3 regions of the Ferdinandcohnia salidurans genome follow, and region 3 is predicted to be linked to each of the others. Evidence: riboswitches for the same ligand, from Rfam matches in the RefSeq annotation. Region 3 holds a riboswitch; each other region holds the start of a gene.
The links. A riboswitch is a leader RNA that binds a small molecule or an ion and turns the genes downstream of it on or off. The one in region 3 is predicted to bind cyclic di-GMP.
Positions count from the first base shown of each region.

Region 1: another riboswitch for cyclic di-GMP. It lies ahead of ACFSFW_RS21960 (anti-repressor SinI family protein); the one in region 3 lies ahead of ACFSFW_RS15705 (EAL domain-containing protein).
Region 2: another riboswitch for cyclic di-GMP. It lies ahead of ACFSFW_RS16355 (methyl-accepting chemotaxis protein); the one in region 3 lies ahead of ACFSFW_RS15705 (EAL domain-containing protein).

Region 1 covers NZ_JBHUEK010000031.1:280,234-283,402, reverse strand. The annotation lists gene ACFSFW_RS21970 (DEAD/DEAH box helicase) at 1-739, shown strand, start outside; gene ACFSFW_RS21965 (YqhG family protein) at 717-1,511, shown strand; cyclic di-GMP riboswitch class I at 1,888-1,977, shown strand; gene ACFSFW_RS21960 (anti-repressor SinI family protein) at 2,008-2,136, shown strand; gene ACFSFW_RS21955 (helix-turn-helix domain-containing protein) at 2,308-2,634, shown strand; gene ACFSFW_RS21950 (DUF5658 family protein) at 2,900-3,169, opposite strand, start outside.
Region 2 covers NZ_JBHUEK010000025.1:408,923-412,091, reverse strand. The annotation lists gene ACFSFW_RS16360 (Gfo/Idh/MocA family protein) at 1-872, shown strand, start outside; cyclic di-GMP riboswitch class I at 1,249-1,334, shown strand; gene ACFSFW_RS16355 (methyl-accepting chemotaxis protein) at 1,423-3,099, shown strand.
Region 3 covers NZ_JBHUEK010000025.1:263,072-266,240, reverse strand. The annotation lists gene ACFSFW_RS15710 (PilZ domain-containing protein) at 96-641, opposite strand; gene ACFSFW_RS15705 (EAL domain-containing protein) at 654-1,364, opposite strand; cyclic di-GMP riboswitch class I at 1,459-1,545, opposite strand; gene ACFSFW_RS15700 (LytTR family transcriptional regulator DNA-binding domain-containing protein) at 1,768-2,562, opposite strand.

The DNA of each region.
Region 1 (3,169 bases), on a different contig from region 3:
TAGTCGAGAAGCTGTCTACTTTACGTTAAAAAAAATGCTTGAGAAAAAGAATGAAGACGGAAGTAATGCGGTTCCTGAGGATATGGTGATGGGGCTTATGAAAAAGGTTGAACAGGTTACTCAAAATTCTAAGGCGGAAAAAGCGGTTGAATTAATCAAGCAAATCGATGATAAAGTCATCATTTTCACCGAATACCGTGCAACCCAAATGTATTTACAATGGTTCCTGCAGCAAAATGGAATTTCATCTGTTCCTTTTAGAGGTGGATTTAAACGCGGGAAAAAGGATTGGATGAGAGAATTGTTTAAAGGAAAGTTCCAGGTCTTGATTGCAACGGAAGCTGGTGGTGAAGGAATTAACCTACAATTCTGTAACCACATTATCAATTATGATCTCCCTTGGAATCCAATGAGACTTGAGCAACGGATTGGGCGTATTCATCGCCTCGGTCAGGAAAAGGATGTTCATATTTATAATTTTGCAACAAAGAATACGGTTGAAGAGCATATTTTAAAGCTATTATATGAAAAAATTAATCTGTTTGAACGTGTCATTGGACAATTGGATGATATCTTAACAAGATTGGATCTCGGAAACATTGAAGACCATATTCAGGACATCATGCTTCGTTCTCGCAGTGAGGGTGAAATGAAAATTAAGATGGAAAATTTAACTTCTATCATTAGCTTTGAAGAACAAAATGGTGGTGAGCAGCATGCAGCAACAGGAAATAGTTAACTTTCTAGAGAATTATTTTGTTTCAAACCATTGTGAAATTCTTGAAAGTCATCTCGGGTATATGACCGTACAATTAACGGTTGATTTAGATAAGCAACTAATGAACCGGCCTTTTTATTGGACATATGTTGAAAAAACTGGCGGTGAACCGAATCCAATGAAGCTGACGTTAATTACGGATCGGGAACAAACACCTGACAATGTGAAGGGCGACTTTATTCATTTTGGCGCCCCCCGTTTACATCAAATTTTTGAATCAACAAAAAAGCTTGCAAGCTATATACGCTTGTATCAACAATCACCACCCGGTGCACAAGGGAACACCCCTCTTTATCCGTGGATTGGGTTGAATGTAAAAATATCATATAAAAGTGACCGCAAGCGTGATGTGTTGATGTCACTCGGTTTACAGCTTATAAATGGAATCATTGTTGAAGATTTCCAAGAAAAAGTTGAAAAGTTGCCGCTTACTCCGAAAATACCTGATCACACCTATACAATGTCACCTCTTGTTAAGCCACAAAGTGGCATTAACCGTCTCCAGCAATATGTGCGGGGATATGTTGAAACACAGGATCACTCTTGGGCAGACGAAGCAAGACAACGATGGGACGAAGATTTAGCTTTGTTAGATTCCTTTTATGAGGGAATTGACGAAAAGCCAGAAAGCTATGGGATTGAAAAAGAAGCACTCAAAGATCAATACGAACCGAAAGTTCTTGTCGAAATTATCAATGGCGGTTTGTTTTATCTTTGTCAAAACACGATGTAAAATTGGCCTATCCTCACTTCCGAGGGTAGGTTATCTTTTTGTGAGGGTATTTTAAAAGAAATCGTTCGACAAATACCTTACATTTTTATGGTGATTTTACAAAAAATACATTAGAAAACTACTATGTATTAACCATTCGCTTCATCAAGTTTACATTTCATAGGTCTAAATCCCTATCCTTCGAGTTCATTCTACACAAATAGTAAGAAACAGCCAAAATTCGATTGGACGGACGAACTATTGTTTATCTTTTGTAAATATTTTGACATCGACAGATTTTTACAGAAAGTTTGAATTTCATGTTTTATACTTCTAAATGTAATACAAAGGTTCTATACATAAGGGACTATCGTTTTAGGTAGACGGCTTAGGTTCGAACAGACAAAGGCAAACCTATTGAAAAATAGGGACGCAAAGTCACAGGTCTAAGATTGGACGTAACAATTATGACGGCTGGACTGCCTGGAATACTACTTGTATTTTGGGAGGAAACGAAATGTTAAATGAAGTTCAAAACAAAGATGAACAATTGGATCAAGATTGGATCGACCTTATTTTAGAAGCAGTGGAGATGGGAATGAGCGTCCAGGATATTCAAGCTTTCCTCCAAAGTAAATCAGCATAACGGACCTTATCTATACAAATAATACCTTATTGAAGCTACGGATCGGATACATAAGGATGCGAGGGACTCGGTACAAACGGGTTCTTTTATTTTTCAGTTTTTTGTGTTCTTATTATAAAACATTTTCTTCGTTATATGCTATAATAGGTATATGAAGGAAGGTGAGAAAGAATGATTGGCCAACGTATTAAAACATTTCGTTTGCAAAAACAATTATCTCTATCTGAACTAGCAGATCGCGCTGGAGTTGCCAAATCATACTTGAGCTCTATCGAACGGAATCTCCAATCAAACCCTTCTATCCAATTTCTTGAAAAAATATCTACAGTATTAGGAGTAACAGTCAATGAATTACTCCATGAACAATCAGAACCTGAAAGTGTAGAACTTGATTCAGAATGGACTAGACTTGTACGCGAGGCAATGAAATCAGGAGTTTCCAAAGAGGAATTTCGATCATTCTTAGAATTTAATAAGTGGAAAATGGATAATAAATAAAAAATGCTTCGGCACATTGGTTGCCTAAGCATTTTTTATTTTTATATGTATGTATCGAAAGTGGAAATACTGTGGGATTCAGGTTGTTGGGGAGTTGAGTATTTTTTCTGTAATGATGAAGGATATGCTTCACCAGCATCGCGGGCACGAAATGTTGTGAGATTGTGGTTACAAACTGGGCAGTTCCATTCACCTTGCTTACTGCTGCTAAAGGACGGCCGATAACATCTTGGACAGGTTTTTGTATACATAGGGACTCCTCCATTTAGAAAACTTGTGAAATCCAATAGCCATGAAGGAAAAAAACATATGCGTATAAAGCAGTGGCTACATAGGATAAAGAGCGAATAAACTTATTCACAGGAATGCGAATGATAAAATAAAGTGAAATTAAACATAAAGAAAGCATTGCTTTTATAAGTAAAAATAAGACCGGATGGATTTCGTATACGGTGTACATTAACGGGTTGGCTTCCGATATATGGCCACCTAGGATTCCGAAATGAGTGATAAATGCATCTAAAAGATTTAGGGT
Region 2 (3,169 bases), 150 kb from region 3:
TTGCGAGTGAAAGTGGGAAGGCGAAAGACTTTGCTGCTGAACTTGGCATTTCTAAACATTATGAATCCTACACAGAACTATTGAATGACCCTGAAATCGATGCGGTGTACATTCCGCTTCCAAACCAACTACATAAACAATGGGCGATCGAAGCAGCGAAGCACGGCAAGCATGTGCTTTGTGAAAAGCCAGCTGCATTAACCTCACAAGACGTTGAAGAAATGGCGGCTGCTTTTACAGAAAACAATGTGATTTTTATGGAAGCGTTCATGTATCAGTTCCATCCACAGCATAACCGTGTGAAGGAAATCATCGCGGCCGGCGAAATTGGGGATGTGAAGCTAATTCGCTCAACTTTCTCCTTTATCCATGATTTGAATTCTGGCAGCATCAAGATGCAAAAGGATCTTGGCGGCGGAGTGTTATATGATGTGGGCTGCTACTGCATCCATGCGAGTCGCTTGATTACGGGGGAGGAGCCGGTTGAAGTGAAGGCTACTGCTAACATTCATCCAACTCATAACGTCGACATTACGGCAGCGGGCACTCTGAAGTTTGAAAGTGGAGTGGTTGCGAACTTTGATGTAAGCTTTGAGCAACCATTTAAGGCGCAGTATGAAGTGGTCGGCACGAAAGGTTCGATTGTAGCGAAGCATGCATTCCGTCCAGACAATGAAGGTGGAAACGGTGTGCTTGTGGTGAACGGTGAAGGTGGCGGGCGTGAAGAGACGGTCCGAGGTGACCAGTACAAGCTTCAGGTGGAACATTTTGCAGAAAGTGTGCTTTCAAATAATCAGCCAATGTACAGCGTTGATGAAACGTTGAAAAATATGCGAGTAATCGAGCAGGCACTTGCTTCAGCTCGTAACTAGTAGTCAGCCCTCGGGCTGGCTTTTTTTGTTTCTTCCTCTTTTGGTTAATATTCCGCAAGCACTCTTTTGCCAAACTCCACTCAAGTCTACTAAAATTTTTCTATCATCATGTATATCTATCAAAAATCCGGCAATACTAGATTACTAGTGATGGAACGTAATAGAAGGAACCAAGAGAACCGTCCCCATGGTTCCCAAAAATGGAGGGATTTAATGATGATGAAGGTGAATGTGGAGTTGCCTGAGGTGCTGCCTTCGAATAAGGAAGATTTTATGAAATTGTTGCTAGACTTAGTGGTAAAAAAGTAATAGGAATTGTGATGTGGTGTATTGTTGAAGAGTAGAAAAACTTATATACTAATAGAAGAAAACGTATATCAGAATCGGGCAAACTCTCCGAAAGGATTGGACGCAAAGCTAAGGGTCTACAGTACACTGTACCATGATCGCCTAGCCGCCAATAATCTACGCATGTTGGGCCATTCTTTTAGTGATTGGTCTTATTTTTTTGCCTGATTTTCTACTAATCAACGAGGAAGAGGTACCATAGATGAAAAGTATTCGAACGAGGTTATTTGCTAGTTTTTTTGCCATTATCATCCTTTGTATAGGTTTAGCGACCTATAATTACATAGCTGTGTCCAATATGAATCAGAAGACGGACGATGTTGTGTCTGAGGAACTCTCCGTTTTACTTGAATATGATAGTTTGAAATACAATATTGCCCAGAGTATAGCGCTTGCGAGGGCGTATGTGCTTTACGGTGATATTTCCTATAAAAATGAATATGATGTCTATTCGGTAGAATTTGATCTAACGGATCGAAAATTAAGTGCGATGAAGATAAAAGAGGTTGAAGAGCTTATAAGGGAAATGAAAAATTGGCGTGAATTAATGAAGGAAAAAGTTTTCGCCCCTTATGATAGCGGAGATACCGAGCTTGCGATGCATAATTTACAGACGTATGTCCAGCCGAAGTCAAATGCGTTGATGGAACAAGTAAAAAAGCTTTCTGATGATCGTGAAAGACAGATCGTCTCAACTGGAGCGGACGTTGTGAAATATGGTCAATCAGTGAACTTTGTAGGACTTGTGGTCGCAGCAGCTGCGCTTATTTTAGGAACAGTGATTTCCATTTATACCTCCGTAGTGATTGCTAGACCTGTGAAAAGTGTCGCAAGTCGTATGAAGGCGATTTCCAATGGCAATCTTCAATCGGAACCAATTAAAACGAAACTCAAAGATGAAATTGGCCAGCTTGTTTTAGCGGTCAATGAGATGAATGAAAATGTAAAAGGCATGGTCAAGAAAATGGCGGTCGTTTCCGACAATGTCACGGGTCAAAGTGAAGAATTGACCCAGTATGCGGATGAGGTTATGGCAGGTAGTCAGCAGATTGCAGTCACAATGGAGGAGCTTTCACGAGGTGCAGAAGACCAAGCGACATCTGCTACTACATTGATTGAAAAAATGTCCACGTTCTCGGACGAAATCATGCAGGTTGCGGTTAAGGGCGATAGCATCAAGGTCCAATCACAAGGCATGCTTGCGATGACAAACGACGGCAGCTCGTATATGGAAACATCAATCCAACAAATGACTAGCATCCATGAAAAAATGAAGCAGTCACACGCGCTGGTTGTTGGTCTGGATCATAAAACAAATGAGATTACGAAGCTTGTTAAAGTGATTCAGGAGATTGCGGGGCAAACAAATCTCTTAGCATTAAACGCAGCCATCGAGGCGGCCCGCGCAGGTGAACATGGAAGAGGATTTGCGGTTGTCGCCGACGAGGTTCGAAAGCTTGCTGAACAGGTTGGCAGCTCGGTCTCAGAAATCACGGAAATTGTAAAAGGCATTCAAAATGAATCAAAGCAGGTTGTTCAATCCTTAGATGACGGCTATCAATCCGTTGAAGAAGGCACCAACCAAATTCAAACGACCGGTAAAACCTTTAATGAATTGAAACGGACGATTGAAGATATCGGTTCACAAATCGAGGCAATGTCAAGCTCGCTATACGGGGTACTTGACGATACAAAAGAAATTAGCGGAGCCATCGAAGGAATCGCGGCTGTCGCAGAAGAATCAGCTGCAGGCGTTGAACAAGTATCCGCAACCGCCCAGCAATCCAGCAGCTCCATGGAAGAAGTCGCCAAAAGCGCCAAACAACTCGAAGAAAACGCCGGCGAACTAAACCAACTCATCCAAGCCTGGGACAAATAATGGGACTTAAGGCTCTCATAGAACAGGCCCAATCTCCCGGCAGCCGATGTAACTTCCTCTGGGACAAAGG
Region 3 (3,169 bases):
AGAATCCTTTTAAAATTAGAGCTTACGTCCCTTTTTATAAGTGCCTAAAAATAAGGTGAAGAGTTCTCTATCCGCAGTACCAGTATTAATCAACACTAGCTAATTTTGTGTCGGTTTTTGGCTTGATAGTTGTGCAATGCTATGTTTAGTCTTGTGATGTCTCGGACAGTTAAATCGACAAACTCAACACCATACGATGTGGCTTGGCCTTTAACGTGATCTTCTCTTCTAATAATCTTTCCCTTTAAATTAAATTCTTCCCCGAAGAAGTTAAAACTAATTTTTAACATAATGTTGTATTTCACCGGGAATTCGTATGATGAAAAAAACTTTAGACCACCGATACTAATATCTACGATTTCCCCAGTAAAATTCTTATCTCGTAGTTTGCCTAAAGAATGATTACTGAAGTCTTTTAGGGTAAAAATACTTTCAATGGGAGGTAGATTTAATCTATAGGTATTTCTTTTTTCCTTGGGACTGGTTTTTTTCACAATCGTGAGTTCGTTCTTTAGTTTTTTATTGTTACTATGTAAAGTCTCTATGTGTTTACTTTGCTTTACGATTCGTCGTTGCTCTTTAATAAATAAAAAGAGTAAAAAAATGATTATTATAGATTGAAATACTACTATATAGTTCAATACGCTTCACCTCTATACAACTAACAGGTTTTTTGGTCTACCCAATATATAGCCTTGGCCATAAGTAACCCCGATATTTCTTGCAATAGTCACATCCATTTCATTCTCTAATCCTTCTAACACCAATTGAATACCATGGTTATTGGTGTAGTCGATAATCCGTTGGATGTATTGCTGTTTTTTTGGATACCTATATAAATTATTGGAAAAACACTTATCTAACTTTATAAAGTCTGGTTTCAACTTAATTATTGATTGAATACTAGCATTTCCTTTTCCAACATCATCGATTGCAAATCGAAAGCCATAGTGTTTTAATTCGGCCATCTTTTTCTTTAGGTATTCAAAATCATTAATTGCTTCCATTTCATTGATTTCAAAAATAACATGTTGACTAATATAGTTATTTACGGTGATAATCTTTCTTATAAAAGGCAGGAAATTTGTATTTGTAAGGGTAGATGGAAATACATTCAAAAACAAATAGCCGTCCTTTTTGGAGTACCCTGCTGAATGGTAGGTTAAAGCAGCCCTATGGATAGACCGCGAATCTAATTCATAGAGCTGTTTTTCTTTTTTTGCCAGATGGAAAGTATCCTCGGGATTTTGAAAATGTGAAGTTCTAAGAAGTCCCTCGAATCCAACCCTTTGCCATGTCTGGAGATCAATAATAGGTTGGAAAAAGTGAGAAAAAAGTTCATTTCTAATTATATGTTGTATCATTTTGCTTTCACCTCCTTTATCTAAGATCAAATAATAAAATAAAAAAAGATGACTGCACCGAAATAGAAACGGAAGTCATCTTAGTCTCACTAATTTCGGAAACCCGACTACCATTGCCAAAAGTTGCATTAGGTTCGTAGCTTTGCGTCCTTACCTTTCGATAAGTTTGCCATTATCATGTTATGTGTTGGATTAGTACTATTTCCTTAGTGATATACGTAGAAAGTACTAGATAATATGCCTATCGTATTATCTTTGTAGAAAACTGTCAATTTATGTTCGGACGCCAGTTTAGCTGTTTTCATACACTTTTAGCATGATTTCATGCGGATTAATAGTAGTTTCAAGCAGAAAATTTGATAATTTACAGCAAAATTCGACAAATTTAAACAATTTGTTTTTATTAGTTGTTAAAGAATGTTTTATAGTCTTGAATCAATTTAATTTTATTTTTTGTTATCTTTGCTTTTTCCTTATAATCCTTGAAAGAGCCGATGCATATTTGGCCAATAGTCTCTATTTTATAAAGTAGGTCCATATTAATAATATTTGAACGATGTGATGTCAGAAAGCGCTCATCCACTTTTTTCTCAAGATTAGATAATGGCTCATTTGTTTCGTATTGACCAGTGACGGTATGAACTATGGACTTGCGATCATTTTTCTCGATAAAATAGACGTCACCCATAGGAATAAAGATATGACTATTATGATGCTTAATCATTAAGTCTCTCTTTTCTGTTCGATCGATTGATAGAGAAGCTTCTATCCTTTCAAGTGAAACGCCCTCTGACATTGGGAGTAAGGGCATAGATAAGTTTTCAATTTGTTGATTTGCCTCTTCGAAAGCTTTTCTGTCTGAAATGTTTATACTTGTACCAATTACCTCAATTACCTTTCCATTCTTAAATAAGGGCCTTAGAGTCGTGATATAACTAAAACCATCTATATTACATTCAAACGCACAAAAGTTTCCATTCCATGCTATTTGGTAATACTTCTGTTTCTCAGCAGCGTAGTCTTCGGGATAAAAGTCGAATAGAGTATACTCCATAATATCGTCAGGTTTAAAACCTAATTTATATAATAATTCCCCGTCACAAAACGTGTGGAAAAATCCACTCTCCTTCTTGACAAACTTAAAAACCATACCAGTATCATTAAAGGTATGTTGAACTTTTCTCAAATACTTACTCATGATTCTCATTCTCCTTACTTTTGGATCAGTAGGGTCAGGTTCTATTCCGAAGTTTCCCCTTGGCCAGATGCAGAGCTTTAAACGGCCCGGGTTTAGATGAAAGGAAGATACGATGGCTATAGGATGGATGGAGTGATGGATTTCATGCGCCAATTAACCTTGCTTTGAGTAGTACGGTTGGCAAAAATGAAAGACCAGCAACATCTTTGGGAAGCAACAATTTTGATATGAAGTGTAGTTTTCGTGCCCTAATTTTATTTTTCTAGGGTATCTTCTGTAGCGTCTCGAACTCTTCCTATGAATTGCAGAATAGAAAGTAGGCAACCTCCTATCCAGCTCCACGCCATGAATAGAAAAGTTACCATCTAATGTAATTCTTTTAGTTTCGTATAAGGGTAGCTGTTCATTTGAGAGTTGGCTTGATAGCTTGGTGTATCAGACCTGTATATTACTATTATAAAGCTTTTTTTATTATACATAATACTCTTTAGAAAATGAATTGTAAAAAATTAGGTGGGGTATAAAAATGGTGGGTATTATTAAGGGGCCTGACCCCCGCCGAGGTAAAGTGTTAAAGTAATAGTAAAAAGGGGCGATCGTATCGCCC